DNA from 2 places in the Stenotrophomonas oahuensis genome. Region 1 is predicted to be linked to the other one. Evidence: riboswitches for the same ligand, from Rfam matches in the RefSeq annotation. Region 1 holds a riboswitch; the other holds the start of a gene.
The links. A riboswitch is a leader RNA that binds a small molecule or an ion and turns the genes downstream of it on or off. The one in region 1 is predicted to bind glycine.
Positions count from the first base shown of each region.

Region 2: another riboswitch for glycine. It lies ahead of gcvP (aminomethyl-transferring glycine dehydrogenase); the one in region 1 lies ahead of PDM29_RS04790 (trimeric intracellular cation channel family protein).

Region 1 covers NZ_CP115541.1:1,069,886-1,081,978, forward strand. The annotation lists gene PDM29_RS04730 (hypothetical protein) at 1-360, opposite strand, end outside; gene PDM29_RS04735 (primosomal protein N') at 797-3,043, shown strand; gene PDM29_RS04740 (glutathione S-transferase family protein) at 3,131-3,751, opposite strand; gene PDM29_RS04745 (NYN domain-containing protein) at 3,777-4,538, opposite strand; gene PDM29_RS04750 (NAD(P)/FAD-dependent oxidoreductase) at 4,703-5,977, shown strand; gene PDM29_RS04755 (hypothetical protein) at 6,044-6,814, shown strand; gene PDM29_RS04760 (hypothetical protein) at 6,949-7,278, opposite strand; gene PDM29_RS04765 (nuclear transport factor 2 family protein) at 7,318-7,749, opposite strand; gene PDM29_RS04770 (hypothetical protein) at 7,806-8,225, opposite strand; gene PDM29_RS04775 (DUF2750 domain-containing protein) at 8,255-8,653, opposite strand; gene PDM29_RS04780 (hypothetical protein) at 8,646-9,095, opposite strand; gene PDM29_RS04785 (GIY-YIG nuclease family protein) at 9,139-9,435, opposite strand; glycine riboswitch at 9,462-9,556, shown strand; glycine riboswitch at 9,565-9,655, shown strand; gene PDM29_RS04790 (trimeric intracellular cation channel family protein) at 9,740-10,357, shown strand; gene PDM29_RS04795 (MdtA/MuxA family multidrug efflux RND transporter periplasmic adaptor subunit) at 10,557-11,705, shown strand; gene PDM29_RS04800 (MdtB/MuxB family multidrug efflux RND transporter permease subunit) at 11,702-12,093, shown strand, end outside.
Region 2 covers NZ_CP115541.1:405,733-417,825, forward strand. The annotation lists gene PDM29_RS01880 (glycoside hydrolase family 19 protein) at 1-608, shown strand, start outside; gene PDM29_RS01885 (hypothetical protein) at 693-1,079, opposite strand; gene PDM29_RS01890 (multidrug effflux MFS transporter) at 1,142-2,365, opposite strand; glycine riboswitch at 2,659-2,760, shown strand; gene gcvP (aminomethyl-transferring glycine dehydrogenase) at 2,815-5,685, shown strand; gene PDM29_RS01900 (IS256 family transposase) at 6,002-7,261, opposite strand; gene PDM29_RS01905 (hypothetical protein) at 7,450-7,884, shown strand; gene PDM29_RS01910 (amino acid permease) at 8,708-10,099, opposite strand; gene PDM29_RS01915 (AraC family transcriptional regulator) at 10,187-10,909, opposite strand; gene PDM29_RS01920 (catalase) at 11,087-12,093, shown strand, end outside.

The sequences.
Region 1 (12,093 bases):
CTGGGCGGCGGCGGCTTCGTCCAGCCCACCGCCAATACGCAGCAGCAGCGCCAACCGAGCCGGTGGCGACAAGGTCGGCAGGTGCGCCAACGCCGGCTCCCAGTGTCCACCTTCGGCAGGCACGCGAATCGGATGGCGGTGTGCCAGCAGGATCCAGAAGCGGTCGGGCCATTGCGCCATCGGCACGTCGCTGGCGATACCGGTGAACGCCCGCATCACCGACACCAGGGCCTGCTCGGCCACGGTCGGGTTGCCGCACTGCAGTTCAGCCACTACCAGGGCGCGGCGCTCGACGCCGCGAAGGAAAGCCGGAAGCGCGCCGGCTGCGTTGGAAGACATCGAGGCGTTCGCAGCCGTCATAGCAACTCCATCATGAGCCGGAATGATAGCGACTGCGCCGGAATTCAGGCGTGCCGATACGGGCAGCATGTGAAGACCGGCAAGGCCGGCACTGCGTCTTCCCGACGCAGGTTGTGCACAGCACCACCAAAAACCGCGGAAAAACGCAAGGTGAAGGCGGCATCAGTCGTGTGTCAGCTTTGTTTCACACCCAAGCCATTGATTATTAAATCATTTTGCATGTGGCGATTTTTTGACCAACCTGAGCCACACAGCAGAACCCCCGCAGGAAACTCCTACGCTTCAGCGCTCGCACACAGGCTTATCCACAGAAGATGTGGATAAGACTGAATCTCCAATAGCCACCGATATTTAGGTGATGTTTAGTCTTGCTGGACAGGGCGGTTGACCCGCCGGGCGCCCTGAACAGGGCGGCCGTGCCCGGTACACTGCGTCGATGTCTTCTGCACCTGCGGCCCCTGTCCTGTCCCTGGAAAGCGCCCCGGCCCCCGCGCCTGGGGCGCCAACCGTGCAGGTCGCCCTGCCGCTGCCGCTGCCCCAGCTGTTCGACTATGCACCGCCCCCCGGCTCCCTGGCCGGAGCGGACAGCATCGGCCGCCGGGTGCGGGTGCCGTTCGGCTCGCGCGAACTGGTCGGGGTGGTGGCCGGTGTGGGCTGCGCTGATGCCGATACCCTCCTGCGCGACGCCCGCGAATGGCTGGACCCGGTGCCGCTGCTCGACGGCGAGGTGTGGCGGTCGCTGCAGTGGCTGGCGCGCTACACCCACGCGCCGCTGGGCGAGGTGGTGAGCACGGCGCTGCCGGCCCCCCTGCGCCGCGGCGAGCCGGTGCCCGACACCCACCGCTGGGGCTGGCGGCTGACCGCCGACGGCGACGCGCAACGGGTGCGCCAGCGCGCCGGCACCCGGCCGCAGCGCCTGTGCCAGTTGCTGGCCGACGCCGCCGGTCGCGGTACCGCGCTGGATGAGGACCAGCTGGACGACCTGATGGATGACTGGCGCAGCGCCGCGCGCGCGCTGGCCAAACGCGGGCTGGTCGAACGGATGGCACAGGTCCATGTCGCCCCGGTGCCGATGCTGGGCGCTGGCCCGGTGCCCAATGCCGAGCAGGCCGATGCTGTCGCCGCCATTACCGGTGGCACCGGTTTTGGCACGTTCCTGCTGGACGGTGTCACCGGCAGCGGCAAGACCGAGGTTTACCTGCAGGCCATCGCCGCCTGCCTGGCGCGCGGACGACAGGCGCTGGTGCTGGTGCCGGAGATCGGGCTCACGCCGCAGACGCTGGCGCGCTTCCGCACCCGGCTGGGCATTCCCGTGCATGTGCTGCATTCGGGCCTGAATGACAACGAGCGTGCCCGGGTCTGGGCCGCGGCAACGCGCGGCGAGGCCCAGGTGATTGTCGGCACACGCTCAGCGGTGTTCACCCCGCTGCCCAATGCCGGCCTGATCGTGGTCGACGAGGAGCACGACGGCAGCTACAAGCAGCAGGACGGTATCCGCTACCACGCCCGCGATTTCGCCCTGGTCCGGGCGAAGGCGCTGGACATCCCGGTGGTGCTGGGCAGTGCCACGCCGTCACTGGAGTCGCTGCACAACGCGCGCAGCGGTCGGTACGTGCATCTGCGGCTGAAGCAACGTGCCGGCGAGGCCCGCCCGCCGCGTGTGCGCGTGCTCGATGTGCGCAAGCGTCCGCTGCGCGATGGCCTGTCGCCGGAAGTGCTGGAAGGCATTGCCGAACATCTGCAGCGTGGCCATCAGGTGCTGGTGTTCAAGAACCGACGTGGCTACGCACCGGTGCTGCTGTGCCATGACTGTGGCTGGACCGCGCCCTGCCGGCGCTGCGACGCGCCGATGACAGTGCACGCCGGCGGCCGGCGGCTGCAGTGTCACCACTGCGGCGCGCGCCAGCCGGCCCCGTTGGCCTGCCCGGATTGCGGCAGCCTGGCGCTGCAACCGCAGGGCATCGGCACCGAGCGCCTGGAAGAACACCTGGGCGAGGCCTTCGCAGACTACCCGGTGATCCGGATCGATCGTGGCACCACGAACCGTCGGGATGCGCTGGAATCGCAACTGGCGCGGCTGGGCGACCAGCCGGGCATTCTGGTCGGCACGCAGATCCTCGCCAAAGGTCACGACCTCCCCAGGCTCACTCTGGTGGTGGTGGTGGGCATCGACGAAGGACTGTTCTCGGCCGACTTCCGCGCCAGCGAGAAACTGGCCCAGCAACTGATCCAGGTGGCGGGCCGCGCTGGCCGCGCCACCGACCCCGGCGAGGTCTGGCTGCAGACCCACCACCCCGGGCACCCCTTGCTGGAAACGCTGGTGCACGGCGGCTACCACGCCTTTGCCGATGCCGAGCTGCAGCAGCGCGATGCCGCCGGCTTCCCGCCGTTCGCGTATCTGGCCCTGCTGCGCGCGGAGGCGCAGCAGGTAGAGCATGCCAATGCCATGCTCACCGCCGTGCGCGGCTTGATTGCCGAAGATGCGCCAGTGGAGCGGTTCGGACCGATGCCCGCGCCGATGCCGCGCCGGGCGGGGTATCAGCGCACCCAGTTGCTGTTGTCCGCGCCCAGACGGCAGCCATTGCATGCAGTGCTGGATGCGATGGTGCCGCGGATTCATGGGTTGCCGGAGGCACGGAAGGTGCGGTGGTCTCTTGATGTCGATCCGATGGATCTGTATTGACGGCGTGCGGACCAACGGTCCGCACCTACCTGATGCACGTACCCGGTAGGTACCGACCGTTGGTCGGTACGCTCCGTAAGACGTGGCTCAGGTCAACGGCGTCATCACCGCTTTCACATACGCCGGCCGCTGCTGCAACCGCTCGTACCACGCCTCAAGATGCGGCAGGTGCGGACGCTGGATCGGCAGGTTGAACCACGCATACACCAGCGCGCCGAGCGGAATGTCGCCCATGCCGAACTGCTCACCCGACAGCCACGGCTGCGTGGCCAGCGTGGCATCGGCCATGGCCAGGTAATCACCGGCCTTGACCACGGCGGCATTGATGCGGGTTTCATCGCGGTCGGCGGGCGCGGTGCGCATGATCCCCCAGATCAGCTCGCTGTACAGCGGAGCCATGCGCGAGGTACTCCAGTCCATCCATTTTTCGCACTGCGCCCGCGCCATCACGTCTTCTGGATACAGCGTGCCCAGCGCATAACGGGCGCTCAGGTAGCGCACGATGGTGTTGGACTCCCACAGCGGCAGGCCGTGGTCTTCGATCACCGGTACCAGCCCGTTCGGGTTCATCGCCACGTATTCCGGCGTCTGCGTGCCGCCGAAGCTGCCGCCCACTTCGATGGACTCGTACGGCACGCCGATTTCCTCGGCGCACCACAACACCTTGCGCACGTTGCTGGAATTGCGCCGGCCCCAGATCTTCAGCATGTTGGTTTTCCTGGTGGGAGTGCGCTTATTTTGCCGGTTTCGCTGCACCTTTTTTCGGCAGCGCGCGCACATAGGTCGACTTTCCGTCCTTCTTCATCTCGAACAGGCCAATCGCCGCGAGCAGCTCGCTGAGTTTGGCGTACCCGTAGTTGCGCGAATCGAACGATGCCTGGTTGCCGATCTGGCTGCCCACCGGCCCCAGATGCGACCAGCCGTCCTCGCCCTCGGCCGATGCCACCGCGCGCCGCAACATCTGCACCAGACGGGTGTCGCTGCGCAGCTCCGCACCGCTCTTGCGCGGGCGGGTTTCCTCGTTGTCCTGCTCCACCTCCGGGTCGGCGGCATGGCCCTGGCCCAGCGCTTCCAGGTAGGTGAACTTCGAACAGGCGTTGACGAACGGTTCCGGTGTTTTCTTCTCACCAAAACCATAGACCTTGACCCCATCGGTGAGCAGGCGCATCACCAACGGGGTGAAATCCGCATCACTGGACACAATCGCAAACCCGTCCAGATTGCGCGCGTAGAGCATGTCCATGGCGTCGATCACCATGGCCATGTCCGAGGCATTCTTGCCCCGGCTGTAGGCAAACTGCTGGATCGGGCGGATGGCGTATTCGTGCAGCACGGATTCCCAGCCTTTCAGACGCGGGCTCTTCCAGTTGCCATAGGCACGCCGTACGTTGGCCACGCCATAGCGCGCGACCTCCGCCAGCACCACGTCGATCTTGGACGAAGGCGCGTTGTCGGCATCGATCAACAGGGCGATGCGCTTTTCCGGTTCGGTCATCGGAGCACTCCATCAATGGAACATGGGGCCGCCAGCAAGCGCGACGGCTGCTGAATCCAGTATCGGCCATGCACGTGAAGTTTGCGCGTTGCATGCGACCATCTGTCGCGACGACAACGTTTCCACGGGGACCGGAGCGCCGGCCCCAGCCAAGGAGCAAGTGCATGACCCGTGACCCCCTGCCCCACCTGGTCATCATCGGCGGCGGTTTTGCCGGCCTGTGGGCGACCCGCGCGCTGGCCAGCAGCCGCATCCGCATCACACTCGTGGACCGGCGCAACCACCACCTTTTCCAGCCGCTGCTGTACCAGGTGGCCACCGCCGGCTTGTCGGCCCCGGACATCGCCGCGCCGCTGCGCCACATCCTGGGCCACCAGCGCAATGTCGAAGTGCGCCTGGGCGAAGTGACCTCGATCGACAAGCAGGCCCGGGACATCACCCTGGCCGACGGCAGCCAGATTCCCTACGACACCCTGCTGCTGTGCACCGGAGCCACGCACGCGTACTTCGGTCACGACGAGTGGGCCGCCGATGCACCTGGCCTGAAGACGCTGGATGACGCCATCGCGCTGCGCCGCAAGCTGCTGCTGGCATTCGAGCGCGCCGAGGCCGAACCGGACCCGGCGCGCAAGGCGGCATGGCTGAGCTTCGCCGTGGTCGGCGGCGGCCCTACCGGCGTTGAACTGGCCGGCACACTGGCCGAGATTGCCCGGCATACCCTGCGCAACGAGTTCCGACATATCGACCCGGCCAGCGCCAAAGTGCGGCTGGTCGAAGCCGGCCCACGCGTACTGTCCAGCTTCCCTGAGGTGCTGTCGCTGAAGGCGCGCCGGCAGCTGGAGAAGCTGGGTGTGGAGGTGCTCACCGGCACCCCGGTCAGCGACATCAATGGCGAAGGCTTCCAGCTGGGCGAACAGTTCATCCCCGCCCGCACTGTGGTGTGGGCCGCCGGCGTGGCCGCCTCACCGCTGGCGCGCACCTTGGACGTGCCGCTGGACCGCGCCGGGCGGGTACCGGTGCAGCCCGACCTGACCCTGGCCGGGCACCCGGAGATCTTCGTCGCCGGCGATCTGGCAGCCTTGAGCCAGGCCGATGGCAAGCCGGTGCCGGGCGTGGCCCCGGCCGCCAAGCAGATGGGCAAGCATGTCGCCAGCACGATCCGCGCGCGGCTGGAAGGTAAAGCCGCACCGGGGCCGTTCAAGTACGCAGACTACGGCAACCTCGCCACCATCGGTCGCATGGCCGCCATCGTGCACCTGGGCAAGCTGCAGCTGTCCGGCGTGCTGGCCTGGTGGTTCTGGCTGGCCGCACACGTGTTCTTCCTGATCGGCTTCCGCAACCGCATCGTGGTGCTGCTCAACTGGGCGGTCGCGTACTGGAGCTACCAGCGCAGCGCGCGGATCATTTTTGGTGATGATCAGCAGGATCGGCGTCCCTGACGCAGACCGCTTGCCGCTCCCGATTGTTTGCTAGATTCCGGCACAGGTTCACAGGGAAGGTGCCGCATGGGAACGATCAGATTCACAACAGCGCTGTTGGCTATTGCGGCCGCCACGAGCTGTGCCCCAAACCCCACACAAGCAGAGGGACTGACTGGCGCTTCGTCTCGCAGCACTGGCGAGACGACCCACGTCTACGTCACCCAAGGGGGCTGGGGAGAACTGCTGCTGTCCGAGACCCGCAAGAATGACCTGCTGCGCTTCGAACTGCACAGCAATTCCTCGGGCTACGAATGCAGAATGAGTGGAACCACCAACAGGAGCCTCCAATCCACACACGTCGACCCGGCTCCAGGAACCAGTCACTGCCCATTGACCATGCATCGAACAGAACGAGGCATTGAACTGGACACATCCACGCCTGACGCATGCGCTGCTTATTGCGGACACAATGGATCATTCAAGGGCCTGTATCTTTCCGTCGACCCGATGTGTACAGAGGGCAGTATCCAGAAGACTCTTGAACGGGCCGGCACGGGCAAGGGGCAGCTTGGCACCATCAGAACGATGACCGAGAGGTGCGTGGAAACCCTGCCGTACTCATCGGTTGCCGCTCTTCGCCTGGAACTTGCCGCGGCCCATGACCGCGAGGGGGACCAGGCGAATTGTCTGGCTGCCCTTTCCCCCTATGCTGCTGACGTCGCCAAGTCGAATGATGAACTCACCCAAGGCATGGCGGGTGCAGCGGCGGAGGAAATCACCGGCATCATGGATGTCGTTCGAAAGATGATGGATCGCTGCGAACGCAAACTGCCTCCTGGTAGCGTCGGTCGATAGACGACGGCCGATGACACCTGATCGGCCGTTTGACGCATGGGGTCTGCCGGGAAGCGCCTTCGTTTACCGGTCATGCGTCCCCGGACGTAGCACCCGTATCGGCGGTCGTCTATCGACCGACCCTACCCCAGCGGTCAGGTCGCGTCCGGATCATCATTGCCATGCGCAAGATGCACATCCCAGGTGCACAGGTAGTCCGGGTCGGTCACGGTGAAGTCGATGGAACGCAACGTGTAGTCGCCCGGCTCGGCCACCTTGTAATGATCCAGATGCGGCGGCAGGAACAGTTCCTCGCCGTCGATCAGGCTGGCCAGCACCACGCCCTCTTCTTCATTGATGCGCAGTATCTCGCCGGCGTACTGTTTCTGTTCGAGGGCGTTGCCGTCCGCATCCAGATAGGTGATGCCGGCGAGGACGATCTTGCCGAACATGTTGTTGGCTTTGTGTTGATCGATGGTGCTCATGGGATTTCCGGGTCGGCGTAAGACGCGCATGGCGCGTCTCTACGGTTTGGGTTTGGGGTACCAGAGGGCGTTGACGATGATCCAGCGCTGGTCGAAACGGCCCATGTGGAAGTAGTCGACGAACCATGGGGTCTCGAGGCGCACGGAGGCGGTGTTCCCGGTGACGTCCAGCACCCGGCAACTACGATTCCACTCAGCCTTGGGAGTTTTCAGCGCGCCCTGCTTGGTCAACGCCACCAGCTCATCTTTGGACATGCGGCGCAGGCCCAACCGCTCGTCCGGTGTGTCACCGAGAACAGCGCGCTTGGCCAGGTCCGGATGCAGCGAACGGGCCACCCGCGCTGGATCTGCTTCCAACTGACCATCCACGTAGTCCAGACAGGTGGCCTCAATGGCGGCCAGGGTTGCGGGATCTGCGACCGGCGCGGCGGCAACCGGAGCCAGCGCAAGCAGCAGGGAAAGCGTGGACATCGTTTCCTCCATTGGCGGCGCAAGGGTTCAGGCCGATCTTCGCATGCCGGCGGGTGTCAGCGGAGACTTCGCCGAGCGCGACATGCTCCTCCAAGCCGCGCGGTTTCGGTGATCTGCAGCGGCGTCCATTGCCGGACGATCCAAACGTGCAGCGCCGCACTCTGGAAATGCCATCGCAGCATGCCGGTCCGCGGCAACTGTGAGAGATGGCGTCGTGCTGCCCATGCGGCTTCCTCATGCCCGGGCGCAAGGGTGACGTGCCCGGTTTCGGATTCCCGGACCCAGAACGCATCAACCACACGCATGCGCGTGACGATCTGGTTCCGGCAGCTGACAGCGGGCCCAGCGTCTACATGCACAGGGGCTGGGCGACCCTCGATCATGCCCAGTGCGACCACATACCCCAGCACCGGGATGCCAGCCACCAAGGCCCACAGCAGCAGCATGGCAACGAGCGCTTTCGAGAGGGCGGTCATGGCCCCCCCCTGCTGCTGCACCAGCGCGACTATTCCAGTCGATCCAGTTCATCCTGGATATCGTCCTTGAGCATCAGAGGCTCCACCGTTGGCCCACGGCCATTCAACCCGGGAAACACGCAGGCGAGCCGCCCGTCGTTGGCAAGACCTGGCAACCAGCGCTCCATGAAAGACTCGAGAGGAATTGGTGTAGGCTCCGCGTCCGCCCATTGCGCAACAGCCGCTCGCTGAGCGAACGCCTGGAAGGGCCAGAAGGGTGCCACCTGCCGCCCGTCATCCGTTGCCGCCAACACCCAGCCGTCCACATTACGCAAACTCCATACCTGCTCCCAGTCTGCAGTTCGCTTGATGAAATAGCGGTAACGCGTTTCAGCGTCGGTCGCCAGCACCGCTTCGATTTCGCCGTTGCCGAATCGATACTCATCCATCGTGTGGCTCCATGGGATACAAGTCCATTTCCGTCAATGCCGACTGCATGAACATGAAGGCGGCGGCCTCATCGCTCATCTGTCCATCATTAGGCAGAGAATTCAGCCAGGCATCGATCTCCTTCAGATGGGGAATGACTTTGTCGGCAAATGCCGCCTTCTGTCCCTCGCTGGACTGCGCCTGCATGGCGTCCCGGACGGCGTCGTCTGCTATGCCCCACTGCTGCGCCAGCGGGGTCAACGAGCGCAGACCCACGGGCACCTTGGCCGGATCCAACGGTATCTGCGCCGCACGGATGTCGGCGGGCGTGACGGTGGCCGTCAGTTCGGCCGAAGAACCGATGTCGCCATGCTGGGGACCTGCATGCGTATTGCTCATGCAGGCAGACAGATACAGAAAGCCGAGAACGAACAACGGCATCCGGATCGCATGCGTGTTCATCAGGACCACTCCATGGGTTTGATCGGATTGTGGCCGAGCCGCCCTACCCTGGCAACACAGTTTCCGCCGCCAGCAACCACGCCAATTTGCGTGCCCGCGGCTGGCGCTTGAGCTGCCATTCGGCTTTCGAAGCCGCCGCCCGGTCCGGGTAGGCGCGGCTGGCCAGCAGCTTTACCAGCGGGTTGGCGCGGGTATAGCGCGCGCCCTTCCCCGCCAGATGGGCTTGGTAGCGGGCCTCCACGTCATTGCTGATGCCGGCGTAATAGCTGCCGTTGCGGCATTCCAGCAGGTACACGTACCAAGGGGCGGGTTCAGCAACCATGGGGGGATTATCGGGCATTGACCGGCCCCTGGCTGCTAGAATCGCCCCCGGATGCAGGAGAGAGGTGCCACGCTGGCACCCGCCGAAGGCGCAGGCTCCCATAATCGCTCAGGCCGGTGGCTCGATACGCCACCAACCATGCATCCAGCACGCCGATCTGGAGAGAGGTCTTCACTGACCCGCCGAAGGGGCACGTGGCCTGGCCACCGAACTCTCAGGCAAAAGGACAGCGGGAGCGGCAACCGACGTTGAACCCCACCTGTGCCCGCGCATGGGCGGGGCGCGCGTTCGTGTTCCTGCCTGCCGTACCGGAGCCTCCCCCATGCTGCTCTCCATCATCTATCTCATCGCCATTTCGGCTGAAGCCATGACCGGCGCGCTGTCGGCCGGCCGCCGCCGCATGGACCTGTTCGGCGTGATCATCATTGCCTGTGTCACCGCGTTGGGCGGCGGGTCGCTGCGTGACATCGTGCTCGGGCATTACCCGCTGGGCTGGGTGAAGCATCCGGAGTACCTGGGCTTCACCATCTGTGCGGCGCTGATCGCGACCTGGCTGGCGCGCTGGATGCACCACTTCCGCCGCACCTTTCTGGTGCTGGATGGGCTGGGGCTGGTGGCGTTCACCCTGATTGGCTGTGCGGTGGCGCGTGAGGCCGGCCATGCTGCGCCGATCGTGCTGATAGCGGGGATGTTGACCGGCGCGTTTGGCGGCGTGCTGCGCGATGTGTTGTGCAACGAGGTGCCGCTGATTTTCCAGAAGGAGCTGTATGCGGTGGTGACGTTGCTGACCGGTGCGGCGTATCTGGGGTTGCTGGAACTGGGGGTGTCGTTGAATGCCGCTACGTTGTGGTGTTTGGGCGGCGGTTTTGCGTTCCGGCTGCTGGCGATTCATTTCCGGTGGGAGATGCCGAAGTTCGTGTACCGGGATGAGGTGCATTGACCCATCGCCCATGACCATTGTCATGTGAGACATAAGCGGGCCATCTGTATCATGGGTGGCCCGTTCTTCTGAACGGCATCCAGCCAATGGCCGTGGCATGCCCGCGGTCTGCCAGACACCCTCCCCCGTTGCTCCGATCTGCCGCTTGCGGCCGGTCCCCATGGACGCACTGCTCTGCCCGAGGGTGCGCAGGATGCGTATGTCTTCACCTCGCCTGACCAAGTCCCTGCTGATCGCCGCCGCCGTCGGCCTTGCTGCCGTTGCCGGCTGGAAGCTGCTCGCACCAGGCAGCGCCGCGCCGACCGAACGGCCGCCGCAGGCCACCCCGGTGCGGGTCGCCACGGCGAGCCAGGAAGACCTGGTGGTGCGACTCAAGGCCCTTGGCACCGTCACCCCGTTGAACACGGTCAGTCTGCGCAGCCGCGTGGATGGGGAACTGCTGCGGCTGACATTCACCGAAGGCCAGCACGTCAAGGCCGGCGACCTGATCGCCGAGATCGACCCGCGCCCGTTCCAGGTACAGCTGACGCGGGCGCTGGGCACCCAGCAGCAGAACCTGGCCGAACTGGACAACGCACGCAGCCAGCTCAAGCGCTTCGAGGAACTGCAGCGGCAGAGCTTCGTCTCGGCGCAGGATCTGAACGACCAGCGCAGCAAGGTGCGCCAGCTGGAAGGCCGCCGCCAGACCGACCAGGCCGCCGTGGATGAAGCCCGCCTGCAGCTGCAGTACACCCGCATCACCGCGCCGGTGGCCGGACGCATGGGCCTGCGCAACGTGGATGTGGGCAACCTGGTCCGCAGTGGCGACACCGATGCGCTGGCCACCATCACCCAGACCACGCCGATCAGCGTGCTGTTCACCGTGCCCGAACCCGACCTGCCGGCAGTGGTCAGCGCCGCGCGCGCCAACCCGCAGCTCACCGTGGAAGCCTGGGACCGTGAGGAGCGCCAGGCGCTGGGCAACGGCGTGCTGTCCAGCCTCGACAATCGCATCGATACCGCCACCGGTACGCTGAAGCTGCGCGCGCAGTTTGCCAATGCCGACGAGGCGTTGTTCCCGAACCAGTTCGTCAACGTGCGCCTGCAGGTCAGCAGCGCCGACAGCGTGGTCATTCCCAATGCCGCCGTGCAGTTCGGCAGCAAGGGCAGCTACGTGTACGTGATTGCGCCGGACAACACCTCGCACCTGCGCAATGTGGTGCTCGGCCCTGCCGATGGCGAGCGCGTGGCGGTACGCGAAGGATTGAAGGCCGGCGAGAACGTGGTGGTGGAAGGCATCGATGGCCTGCGCGACGGTGCCCCTGTGTTGATCGTGACCGAGGCGGACAGCGCGCGGAAAGGCGCATGAACCTCTCGCGCCCGTTCATTGAGCGCCCGGTAGCGACCACGCTGCTGATGGTGGCGCTGCTGCTGTCTGGCGTGCTGGCGTATCGGCTGCTGCCGGTGGCCGCCCTGCCGCAGGTGGACTACCCGATCATCCAGGTGACCACGCTGTATCCCGGTGCCAGCCCAGGCGTGACCACCAGTGCAGTGACCGCGCCGCTGGAGCGGCAGCTGGGGCAGATTCCCGGTCTGAAGCAGATGTCGTCCACCAGCTCCGGTGGTGCTTCGGTGATCACCCTGCAGTTCACCCTGGACGTGGCGCTGGGTGTGGCCGAACAGGAAGTGCAGGCGGCGATCAATGCCGCCGACAGCTTCCTGCCCGACGACCTGCCGGTGCCGCCGGTGTACCGCAA
Region 2 (12,093 bases), 660 kb from region 1:
ACAAGAGCTACTTCGGGCGCGGGGCCAAGCAGCTTTCGTACAACTACAACTACGGGCCGTTCTCCGACGCCATGTTCGGCACTGTGCGCACCCTGCTCGACCGCCCGGATCTGGTCGCCGACACCTGGTTGAATCTGGCGAGCGCGGCGTTCTTCTACATGTACCCGCAGCCGCCGAAGCCATCGATGATGCATGTGATTGATGGCACGTGGCAGCCGAACGCGCATGATGTGGGCAACGGTCTGGTGCCCGGGTTCGGGGTGACCACGCAGATCATCAACGGTGGCGTGGAATGCGGCGGCAGCGCCGAACACCTGCAGTCGCAGAACCGCATTACCTACTACAAGGCGGCCGCGCAGTACTTCAATGTGCCGGTGCCCGGCAACGAGGTGCTGGGCTGCAAGGGCATGAAGCAGTTTGATGAAGGTGGTGCTGGCGCGCTGCCCATCTACTGGGAAGAGAACTACGACTGGGTGCCGGGGAACGTGGGCGGCCGCAGCTACCAGTGCAAGCTGGTGACGTACCAGACGCCCTATTCGGCGTTGAAGCCGGCCGATTACGTGAAGTGCGTGATCGACAAGTTCCCGAATGTCGAAGTGATTGAATAATCCGGAATACTGACGGTAGCGCCGGCCGTTGGCCGGCCCTCCGGATGCATCCCATGGGCCGGCCAACGGCCGGCGCTACCGGGATTAAGATTTCTTTTTCAGGCTTTCCGCGAACTGCACCTTGAACTGATCGAAGTCCAGGCCATCGGCCTGGGCTTCGGCATGCGCGGCGTCCTTCAGCGCATCGGAATACACCAGCCGCACCGGCGTGCCCTGGCGTTCGTGCAGTTCGGCCGCCTGCATGATCAGCGCCAGCACGCGCGCGGCGCTGGGGCTCTGCCCGGCAATGCGACCATCCATGCCCAGAACCCATTCGCCATCACGGCGGACAATGCCGGCCAGCAGCGTGCGCTGCTGGTCGCGCAGTTCCGCATGCGGCTCCACCGGCGAGGCATGGGCCTTTTCGCGGTTGGCTTCTTCGATTTCACGGCGCCGGCGCAGGTCGCGGCGCAGCTTGGAGGTGGTCGACATCAGGTACGTCCGGACTGCATCAATGGGGAAAGGATACCGCAGCGGGTCGCCAGGGCCGGCATTCAGGCCGGCTCGGCCAGCAGTGCGCGACGGCGTTCGCAGTGGCGCTCCCAGTACCAGAAGCTGGCCCCGATGGCGAAGAAGCCGCCATAGCCCAGCGCCAGATGCAGCGGCTGGCTGCTCAGCAGCGGCGAGACCATGCCGGCCACCACCGTGTTGATCATCAACTGCAGGAACATCTGCATCGACGAGGCCAGCCCGCGCTGGTGCGGGTACATGTCCAGTACCGCCAGGGCCAGGATCGGGAAGATCAGCGCCATGCCCACGCCGCCGAGGAAGATCGGCAGCACGGCCCAGGGCACCGCGATCTGCGTCACCGACAGCACATAAACCAGGTTCACGAGTGCCGACACGCCACACAGCGCGAAGCCGATGCTGACCTGACGCTGCGCGGTCATGCGCCCGGCCATGCGACCGGACAGGAACGAGCCCAGGGTCATGCCGCCAATGGTCGGGATGAACAGCCAGGCAAAGCCGCCCTCGCCCAGCTTCAGGTGCTGCATCACCAGCACCGGGGCCGAGGCGATGTACAGGAAGATGCCGGAGAAGTTGAACGCACCGGCCGCGGCCAGCCGCAGCAAGCGCGGGTTCGAGCCCATCCGCACATAACTGCGCAGCAGCGCGCCGGTGGACAGCGGCGTGCGCTCTTCCACGGGCAGGGTTTCCGGCAGCCACTTGCCGGTGGCCAGCAGCAGCAGCGCCGCAAAGCTGACCAGGAACCAGAAGATCAACGGCCAGTCGCCGCCCCCGAGCAGAATCCAGCCGCCGATGATCGGCGCAATGGCGGGGGCCACGCCGAAAATCATCGACACCTGGCTCATCAGCCGCTGAGCGTCCGCACCGTGGTACAGATCGCGGATGACCGCGCGGCCGACGATGACGCCGACGCCAGCCGACACGCCCTGCAGGGCGCGGAACACCAGCAGCGTGGTCAGGTCGCGCGACAGCGCGCAGCCGATGGAGGCGGCAATGAACACCACCAGCCCGCCCAGGATCACCCTCCGCCGCCCGAAGGCATCCGACAGCGGACCGTGCGCCAGGCTCATCAGCCCGTAGAACAGCAGGTACACGCTGACCGTCTGCTGCACCGCCACCTGGTCCACCTGCAGGCGCTCACCCAGCAGCAGGAAGGCCGGAAAGATGGTGTCGATCGAGAACGGACCGAACATGGCCAGGCCGGCCAGCAGCAGGGCCAAGCGACGCGTGGAGGGTGAGGCGGGTGTCATGGCTGGGTTCCGTCAGCGGCCTGCGCGAACGCAGGCAGGCACCGGCCCAAACCCGGGCGGTGCCTGATGAATACGAGAATCCGCTCATGATAGGCCGTTGCGTCGGCCAGTTCCATGCCCAAGGGGCTGAATGCGTACGGTTCGCAACCCGTGTTCATCTGCCGTGCGGCCGTTGTGCGGCGGGGGGCTGGGCTATAATCGCCGGGCAACATGGTGGGAGAAGCGGAGCGTCGTTTTGAGCCCCCGCTGCCGAAGGCGCAACGCCCGTAATCGCTCAGGCCCGATACCACCCGCAGCAAAACTCTGGAGAGACCGGCCAATGCCGGCGCCGAAGGGGCACGAAGCACGCAGCCGCGCGCTTTTAAACTCTCAGGCAAAAGGACAGAGGGGCACCCAGGAAGACCGGAAGGTCTTCTGAACGTGCGTGCCCACTCTTCCGGAAGCCAGCCATGTCCCAGAACACCCCTACCCTGCGCGAGCTTGAACACCACGCCGCGTTCGTCGAACGCCATATCGGCCCGAACGACGCTGAAATCGCGCAGATGCTCGACGTGGTCGGCCACGCCTCGCTGGACGCCCTGACCGACGCCATCGTGCCCGCCTCGATCAAGTCGCCCGCGCCGCTGGCGCTGCCCGATTCGCTGACCGAAGTGGAAGCACTGGCCAAGATCCGCGCCATTGCCGACAAGAACCAGGTCTTCCGCACCTTCATCGGCCAGGGCTACTACGGCACCCTGACCCCGAACGTCATCCTGCGCAACGTGCTGGAAAACCCGGCGTGGTACACCGCCTACACCCCGTACCAGGCCGAGATCTCGCAGGGCCGCATGGAAGCGCTGATCAACTTCCAGACCCTGTGTGCCGACCTCACCGGCATGGAGATCGCCAACGCCTCGCTGCTGGACGAAGCCACCGCCGCCGCTGAAGCAATGACCCTGGCCAAGCGTTCGGCCAAGAGCAAGTCCGACACCTTCTTCGTGCACGACGCCGTGCACCCGCAGACCCTGGAACTGCTACGCACCCGCGCCGAGCCGCTGGGCATCGTGCTGCGCGTGGGCACCCCGGCCGAAGCGCTGGAAGCCGATTCCTATGGCGTGCTGCTGCAGTACCCGGACACCTTCGGCCACATTGGCGACTACAAGGCGCTGGCCGATGCCGTGCATGCACGTGGCGGCCTGGTCGCCGTGGCCACCGACCTGCTGGCCCTGACCCTGATTGCCGCCCCCGGCGAATGGGGCGCGGACATCGTGGTCGGCAACAGCCAGCGTTTCGGCGTGCCGTTCGGCTTCGGTGGCCCGCATGCGGCCTTCATGGCCTGCCGTGACGCTTACAAGCGCTCGATGCCGGGCCGCCTGATCGGTGTCTCCATCGATGCCCAGGGCAACCCGGCCTACCGCCTGACCCTGCAGACCCGCGAGCAGCACATCCGCCGCGAGAAGGCCACCTCCAACATCTGCACCGCGCAGGTGCTGCTGGCAGTGATGGCCTCGATGTACGCCGTGTACCACGGTCCGGAAGGCCTGACCCGCATTGCCCGCCGCACCCACCGCCTGGCCGCGATTCTGGCCGCCGCGCTGCGCGACGCTGGCGTCAACGTCGGCGAGCACTTCTTCGACACCCTGCACGTCAAGGACATCGACGCTGCTGCCATCCACGCCAAGGCCGCCGCCGCCCGCATCAACCTGCGCGCCATCGACAGCGAAGCCGTGGGCATCAGCCTGGACGAAACCACCACCCGCGCCGACATCGTCGCGCTGGGCCAGCTGTTCGGTGCCGTCGTCGACGTGGACGCGCTGGACATCGCCACCGCCGACGCCCTGCCGGCGGATCTGGTGCGTACCAGCGAATTCCTGACCCACCCGGTGTTCAACACCCACCACAGCGAACATGAGCTGCTGCGTTACCTGCGCTCGCTGGCCGACAAGGACCTGGCCATGGATCGCACCATGATCCCGCTGGGCAGCTGCACCATGAAGCTCAACGCCACCGCCGAGATGATTCCGGTGACCTGGCCGGAGTTCGCCAACATCCACCCGCTGGCCCCGGCCGACCAGTCCATCGGTTACAAGGAGCTGATCGACGGCCTGGAAGCGATGCTGGTGGAGTGCACCGGTTACGACGCCGTCAGCCTGCAGCCGAACTCCGGCGCGCAGGGCGAATACGCCGGCCTGCTGGCCATTCGCGCCTACCACCGCTCGCGCGGTGAGGGCCACCGCGATATCTGCCTGATTCCGGACTCCGCGCACGGCACCAACCCGGCCTCGGCGCAGATGTGCGGCATGAAGGTAGTGGTGACCAAGACCGACGCCAACGGCAACGTGGACGTCGAGGACATCCGCCTCAACGCCGAGAAGTACAGCGACCGTCTGGCCGCGCTGATGGTGACCTACCCGTCCACCCACGGCGTGTTCGAGGAAGAGATCGTCGAGATCTGCAACATCGTTCATCAGCACGGCGGCCAGGTGTACACCGACGGTGCCAACATGAACGCCCTGGTCGGCGTGGCCAAGCCGGGCAAGTGGGGTTCGGACGTTTCGCACCTGAACCTGCACAAGACCTTCTGCATTCCGCACGGCGGCGGCGGCCCGGGCGTGGGCCCTTGTGCGGTGAAGTCGCACCTGGCTCCGTTCCTGCCCAAGGTACTGGGCGGCGAAGGCGATGTGGGCATGGTCAGCGCGGCCAGCTTCGGCAGCGCCTCGATCCTGCCGATCAGCTGGATGTACATCACCCTGATGGGCACCGCCGGTCTGCGCAAGGCCACCCAGGTGGCCCTGCTCAATGCCAACTACATCGCCAAGCGTCTGGCTCCGCACTTCAAGACCCTGTACACCGGTCGCAACGGTCTTGTCGCACACGAGTGCATCCTGGACGTGCGCCCGCTGGAGAAGACCTCGGGTGTTGTGGCGGAAGACGTGGCCAAGCGCCTGATCGACTTCGGCTTCCACGCCCCCACCCTGAGCTTCCCGGTGGCCGGCACGCTGATGGTGGAACCGACCGAAAGCGAATCGCTGCATGAGCTGGATCGCTTCATCAATGCGATGATCCAGATCCGCGAGGAAATCGCCGCGATTGAAGATGGCCGTCTGGATCGTGAAGACAATCCGCTGAAGAACGCTCCGCACACCGCCACCGCCGTGTCGGGCAGCGAGTGGGAACACGCCTACCCGCGCGAACTGGCCGCCTTCCCGCTGGCCAGCCTGAAGCAGCAGAAGTACTGGCCGCCGGTGGCCCGCGTGGACAACGTGTACGGCGACAAGAACGTGATGTGCGCGTGCATTCCGATTGATGCGTACAAGGAAGATGAGGGTGTGGCGGTTTAAGGCTGCTGCACGCTGATGGAAACGATGACGGCCCGCGCAAGCGGGCCGTTTTTGTTGGCGCGGAATGATTGCGATGACGCGCATGGCACGTCACTACGCGGGATGTCGGAATGCCCGGCAGCCCTGGAGCCCTGGAGCCCGGGTGGCCGGATGCTGGAATGCTGGAATGCTGGAATGCTGGAATGCTGGAATTCAACGGTAGGGTCGCACGACAGTCGACCGCCGATAACGGTGATAGGCACTTTTGGGCATGAACCGAGAGTGTCCGTATTTTTGTGTTCGGGCGACGTGGGCTGCCCTGTGACAGCCCGGCTTCTTAGTACGGGCTCCGGATAAATCGGTCCCCGTAAAGTACGGCAAATTGGTTCATCGCGTTCTTCCAGCCGTGGCTGGTGCCTCCCCAGTTGGCCGTGATGTTGCGCAGCCCCAGCCAGATCAGCTTGATCGCCGCCTCGTCAGTTGGAAAATGCCCTCGGGTTTTGATGACCTTCCGCAGCTGCGCATTAACGCTCTCGATGGCGTTGGTGGTGTAGATGACACGACGGATCTCAGGTGGAAACGCGAAGAAGGGTATGACGCGGTCCCATGACCGTCGCCATGCCTGGGGCGCCGAGGGGTAGCGTTTGCCCAGCGGCGAGGCCTCCAGCGCTTCCAGGGCCTGTTCGGCGGACTCTGCATTGATGGCCTGGTAGATGGGCTTCAGCTCGGCTGCGAGAGCCCTTCGATCCTTCCAGCCGGCGTAGTCCAAGCTGTTGCGGATGAGATGCACGATGCAGGTCTGGAGAGTGGTCGCTGGGTAGACCGCCGCCAGCGCCTCGGGCATGCCTTTAAGGCCATCGGTCACCGCTATCAGTACGTCCTCCACGCCGCGCGTCTTGAGGTCGTTGAAGACCTTCATCCAGAACTTGGCCCCTTCTGTGTTCTCGATCCAGATGCCCAGGATGTCGCGACTTCCATCAGGTAGAACGCCTAATGCCAGATAGATCGCTTTGTTGCGCACTACGCCCTCGTCACGCACCTTGACGCGCAGGGCATCAAAGAACACCACCGGATACATCAGCTCCAGCGGACGCGTCTGCCACGCCGAAATCTCTTCCAGAACCTCGTCGGTCACCGAGCTGATGAAGTCCGCCGACACGTCTGTTCCATACTGTTCAGACAGAAACGCGCGGATGTCGCGGACGCTCATTCCGCGCGCGTACATCGCGACGATCTTGTCGTCAAAACCAGTGAAACGCCGCTCGTGCTTGGGAATCAGGATGGGCTGGAAGCTGCCATCCCGGTCCCGGGGAACGTCCAGTCGCAGGGGGCCATCCTCAGTCAGAACGGTTTTGCTGGACGTTCCATTTCGCTGATTGCCGGTCGATTCCGGTCGCTCGCTTCCGGGTGGGTACCCCAGGTGATGGCCCAGCTCGCCCTTCAGTGCCCGCTCAATCAAGGCCTTTTTCAGGGCTGTGGTGATGTCCAGGATCTCGCCCGCGGTCGTCGCTCCGTTGGCAAGCTGCTCAACGAGCTCGGCAGGCAGGGTAGGCAGCTGACGGGCAGCGGCCTTGGCGGTCATTTTCTTGGGTGGCATACATGATCCTTTTCAACATGTTATGCCCGAACACAAAATTCCTGACAGTCCCCATGAACCTGCATCGAAACAGGCTTACGGTCTGCCCCGCCACGGCTAACGATGCGCGAATCTTGAAACCCGCGATTCGTTCAAATCACTATCGTCATGGGTCACTCATAAATGCGCCGCAATAGACGGCGTCATCCATGCCAAACGAAATCTCCCAAAAGCCAAGCTTCATTCCGCAGAGGCAATCAATCCACCGCCATATCGACCTCAACGTCGAGCCAGCTACAGCGGCCCCCTCGACCGCCAACCGAATGGACGTGACGATCGCAAATGCGTCCGCCTCATGGGCACATGAGCTGACTCCGCAGAAGGAGACGTATGAGGACGCATACCTCGTAGAACTCATGCGAACCATCGATGCAACCGGGGAATCGCCAGTTGACCCCAATCTCCCCCTCGAACAAAGACCCACTGTGTTCGCCGACGAAGTGCCGGGCATCATTGCCGACATCTACGGATGGGTCCCCGTTCCCAGAGCAGCGCCGCTGAATCCGAAGTTCATTGGCAACGTGCCCAGCGCCGTTCATGTGAGTAACGACGGCGGATTCAACCCCGGGCAGCTCGCAGCCTGACTCGGCAATGAAAGCCACCACCACTGAGGAATGAAACACGGCCCGCGCTGGCGGGCCGCTTCATTGCGCCGCCCACCAATCAACCTACATTAACTCCAAGTGAGCCACGCCCATGATGCCAAAGCACCTCCTTGCTCCTGCGCCGATCAATTACGCAACATCATTCACTTCCTCCTCGAACACAGCGAACCCCCAAACTCTCGACGCATCACCCGATTCCATCTTCAATGCGGCAAGCGCCGCACTGATTACCGCGCATCGCTCGCTCAGCGATGCCAACTTGAACACGCTGCAGACAGGCTGTTTCACCACACACGAAAGGTCATATCCTGAACTTTCGTCACTGCACGCAGGCACTTCGGAAGCCTCGACTCACGGGGATGAAGCTACTGACACACGGCATCGCACCGAAGTGAAACGATTGGCGAAAGAGATGGTGCGTTCTACCACAGTGGCAACGGCTGTAACCGGAGTGAGTGCACCGGTTTTCGTTGGTAATCTAGCGCACGCTCGGACCTGATCCGGCTGCTCGCGTTGACGCGCACCGCGCGTCGCTACGCTGGATAAGGCGTCGCATCACCGCGCAGAATGCTGCCCGGCAGGGTCGCACGACAGTCGACCGCCGGTAGCGGCGATCGGCACGGTGGGGCATGATATCCGACGGAGAAGCGCTTCTTCGTTCGAGGGTCATGCCCTAACGCACGGATTGGCGATATCGGCGGTCGACTGTCGTGCGACCCTACCGGATTTCCTGCGCCGGGTATCTCATAGGTGGCCTGTCCGCCAATACACAACGGCCCGCTTTCCGCGGGCCGTTTGTCATTCATTCTTCGATGCGGTTCCGCCTGACCCGCCGCGCCACTTCACTGCTGACCGCAATGAACGCGGTCAGCGCGGCCATCGACAGGAACTGCACCCGGGTCACCTCTTCCGACAACAGCAGCCCGAAGATCAGCACCAGGATGCCCAGCGCGCCGACGGTGAGATACGGATACCCCGCCATGCGGAAAGGCAGGCGCGTGCCATCACGATTGGCCCGGTGCCGCAGGATCAGCTGCGACAGCAGCGACATGGTCCACACCAGCAGGCAGGTGGAACCCACGATGTTCAGCAGCACCGGCAGCACCTTGTTCGGGAACATCAGCTCCATCACGGTGGCGGCAAACCCAAACAGCACACTCGCCAGCACAGCGATGATCGGCACCTGGCGCGGGTCGGTCCAGCCGAGCACGGCCGGCGCTTCGCGGCGCTGGGCCAGCGAATAGATCATGCGCGAGGCACCGTACAGGTTGGCGTTGAGCGCCGACAGCAGGGCAATCACCGCGATCAGGGTAATGGCGGTCGCCGCACCCGGAATCTTCGCCACTTCCAGCACGGCCGCAAACGGCGAGCTCAGCGCTTCACTGTTCCATGGCACCACAGCGATGATCACGCTGAGCGAGCCGATGTAGAACACCAGGATGCGCCACGCCACGGTGCGGATGGCACGGGCGATGCTGCGCTCGGGGTCTTCGGTTTCCGCGGCGGCCACCGCCACGATCTCCGTGCCGCCGAACGCGAACACCACCACCAGCAGCGCTGCACCGATGCCGGCCAGCCCGTTCGGAGCAAATCCGCCGTGCTGGGTGAAGTTGCTCAGGCCCGGCGAGGTCACATTCGGCAACCAGCCCATCAGCAGCGCCACGCCGATCAGGATGAAGCCGATGATCGCCACTACCTTCAGAATGGCGAACCAGAATTCGAATTCACCGAAGTTGCGCACGCCCAGCAGATTGATGGCGGTGAAGAACACCATAAATGCCAGCGCAGCCATCGGGACCGGAATGACCGGCCAGACCGTGGCCAGCAAGCCGGCCGCGCCCACCGCCTCGGCGGCGATGACGATGACCAGCTGCACCCACCACAGCCAGCCGACGGTGGCCCCGGCGGTGGCTCCCATGGCGTCGGCGGCGTAGACCGAGAACGCGCCACTGGTCGGCTTGGCCGCCGCCATTTCGCCCAGCGCGTTCATGACGATGATGACCAGGGTGCCGGCCAGCAGGTAGGACAGCAGCACCGCCGGACCGGCGGCGGCCACGCCCACGCCGGAGCCCAGGAACAGGCCCGCGCCGATGGCGCTGCCCAGACCCATCATGATCAGCTGGCGAGGTTTCAACGCGTGGCCCAGGCGGGCGTTGGACGAAGCGGGTGCAGCCGGGTTCTGGGATGCGGGCATCGGAAGTCGAAGGCGGGCAACAGGTGCGACACGATACCGTGTATGACGCACCGGCGGGATAGGCCGAAAGCCCACCCCGGCGATGAATCAGTCCGCGCCGGCGTCGTCGCCGCGCCCGGATACCTGCACCCGGTAGGCCCGGGGCGACACCCCCACTTCGGCTTTGAACTTGCGGGTAAACGCACTCTGGTCAGTGAAACCGCAGGCCTGGCCGACGCTGGCGATACTTTCGCTGCCATGCAGCAAATGCATCGCCATCTGGATGCGCAGGCGGGTCAGCACCTGCTGCGGGGTCATCTGGAACACCTTGCGGAAGCTCCGCTCCAGCTTCGACAGCGAGAAGCCGGTGATGTCCAGCAGGGTCTGCATGCGGACGTTTTCGGCGTAGTGTGCGTTCAAGTGCGCCAGCGCCAGCCGCAACTGCTCGTACTGGGTGCCCAGGCTGTCCTTCTGGCCGAGGTCGCGGGAAATGCCGATCACCCCCTCGATCCGCCCGTCCACCCGCAGCGGCCGCTTGCAGGTGAGGCACCAGCCCGGCTCGCGGTTGGCGAACAGGTGCAGCTCCATCAGGTTCTCGATCACCTGGCCGGCGAGTACCTGGGCGTCCTGGGTGGCGTAATCGGCGCTGAGCCCGGTCGGGTAGATCTCGGCCGCGGTGCGCCCGATGATCTCCTTGCGCGAGCGCAGCCCCAGCCGGCGCAGCATGGTCTGGTTGATATGTGTGTAACGGCCGTCGCGGTCCTTCATGAAGAACAGCACGTCGGGAATGGCGTCAAACAGGGCTTCGATATCGGCAGGTTCGACGCGCATGCGGAGGCAGACGGCAGCAGGACGGGGGGACGTTCAGGATACCGCCCCTGTCGCTTTCCACCCAACAGCACACCGTGTGATGTGAAGCACAAGTCGAAGAAGAGAGGAAAACTCCTACCCACGATTAACGGCCCAGCCGCGAAGGTGGAGCGATCCCCTGCCAGCCCGGAGTGCCTCATGGCCGCCAGCAAGCCCCGCAGCAAGTCCGCCCCCAAGCGCAACCCCGCCCCCGCCGCCGAGGTGCGCGGCAACGCCGACGAACTGCACCAGCAGGCGGGCGGCGGCCACCCGGTGCTGACCACCAACCAGGGCATTCCGGTCGGCGACAACCAGAATTCGCTGCGCCCCACCCCGCGCGGGCCGACCCTGCTGGAAGATTTCATCCTGCGCGAGAAGATCACCCACTTCGACCACGAGCGCATTCCCGAGCGCATCGTGCACGCGCGCGGAAGCGCCGCACATGGCTACTTCGAACTGACCCGCTCGCTGCACGAATTCACCCGCGCCCGCGTCCTCACCGAGGTGGGCGTGCGCACGCCGGTGTTCACCCGCTTCTCCACCGTGGCCGGCGGGGCCGGTTCGGTGGATACCCCGCGCGACGTGCGCGGCTTCGCGGTGAAGTTCTACACCCCGGAGGGCAATTGGGACCTGGTGGGTAACAACATCCCGGTGTTCTTCATCCAGGATGCAATGAAGTTCCCCGATTTGGTGCACTCCGTGAAGATGGAACCGGATCGCGCCTTCCCGCAGGCAGCCAGCGCGCATGACACCTTCTGGGACTTCATCTCGCTGATGCCCGAGTCCATGCACATGATCATGTGGGCGATGAGCGACCGTGGCATTCCGCGCTCGCTGAGGATGATCGAGGGCTTCGGCGTGCACAGCTTCCGCCTGCTCAACGATGCTGGCGAATCCACCTTCGTCAAATTCCACTGGCGGCCGAAGCTGGGCATCCAGTCCACGGTGTGGGACGAGGCACTGAAGCTGCAGGCCGCCGACAACGACTACCACCGCCGCGACCTGTTCGAGGCCATCACCGCCGGCGATTTCCCCGAATGGGAGTTGGCGGTGCAGCTGTTCAGCGAGGACGACGCCGCCGGCTTCCCGTTCGACCACCTGGACCCGACCAAGATCATCCCCGAATCGCTGGTGCCGCTGACCGTGATCGGGCGCATGGTGCTGGA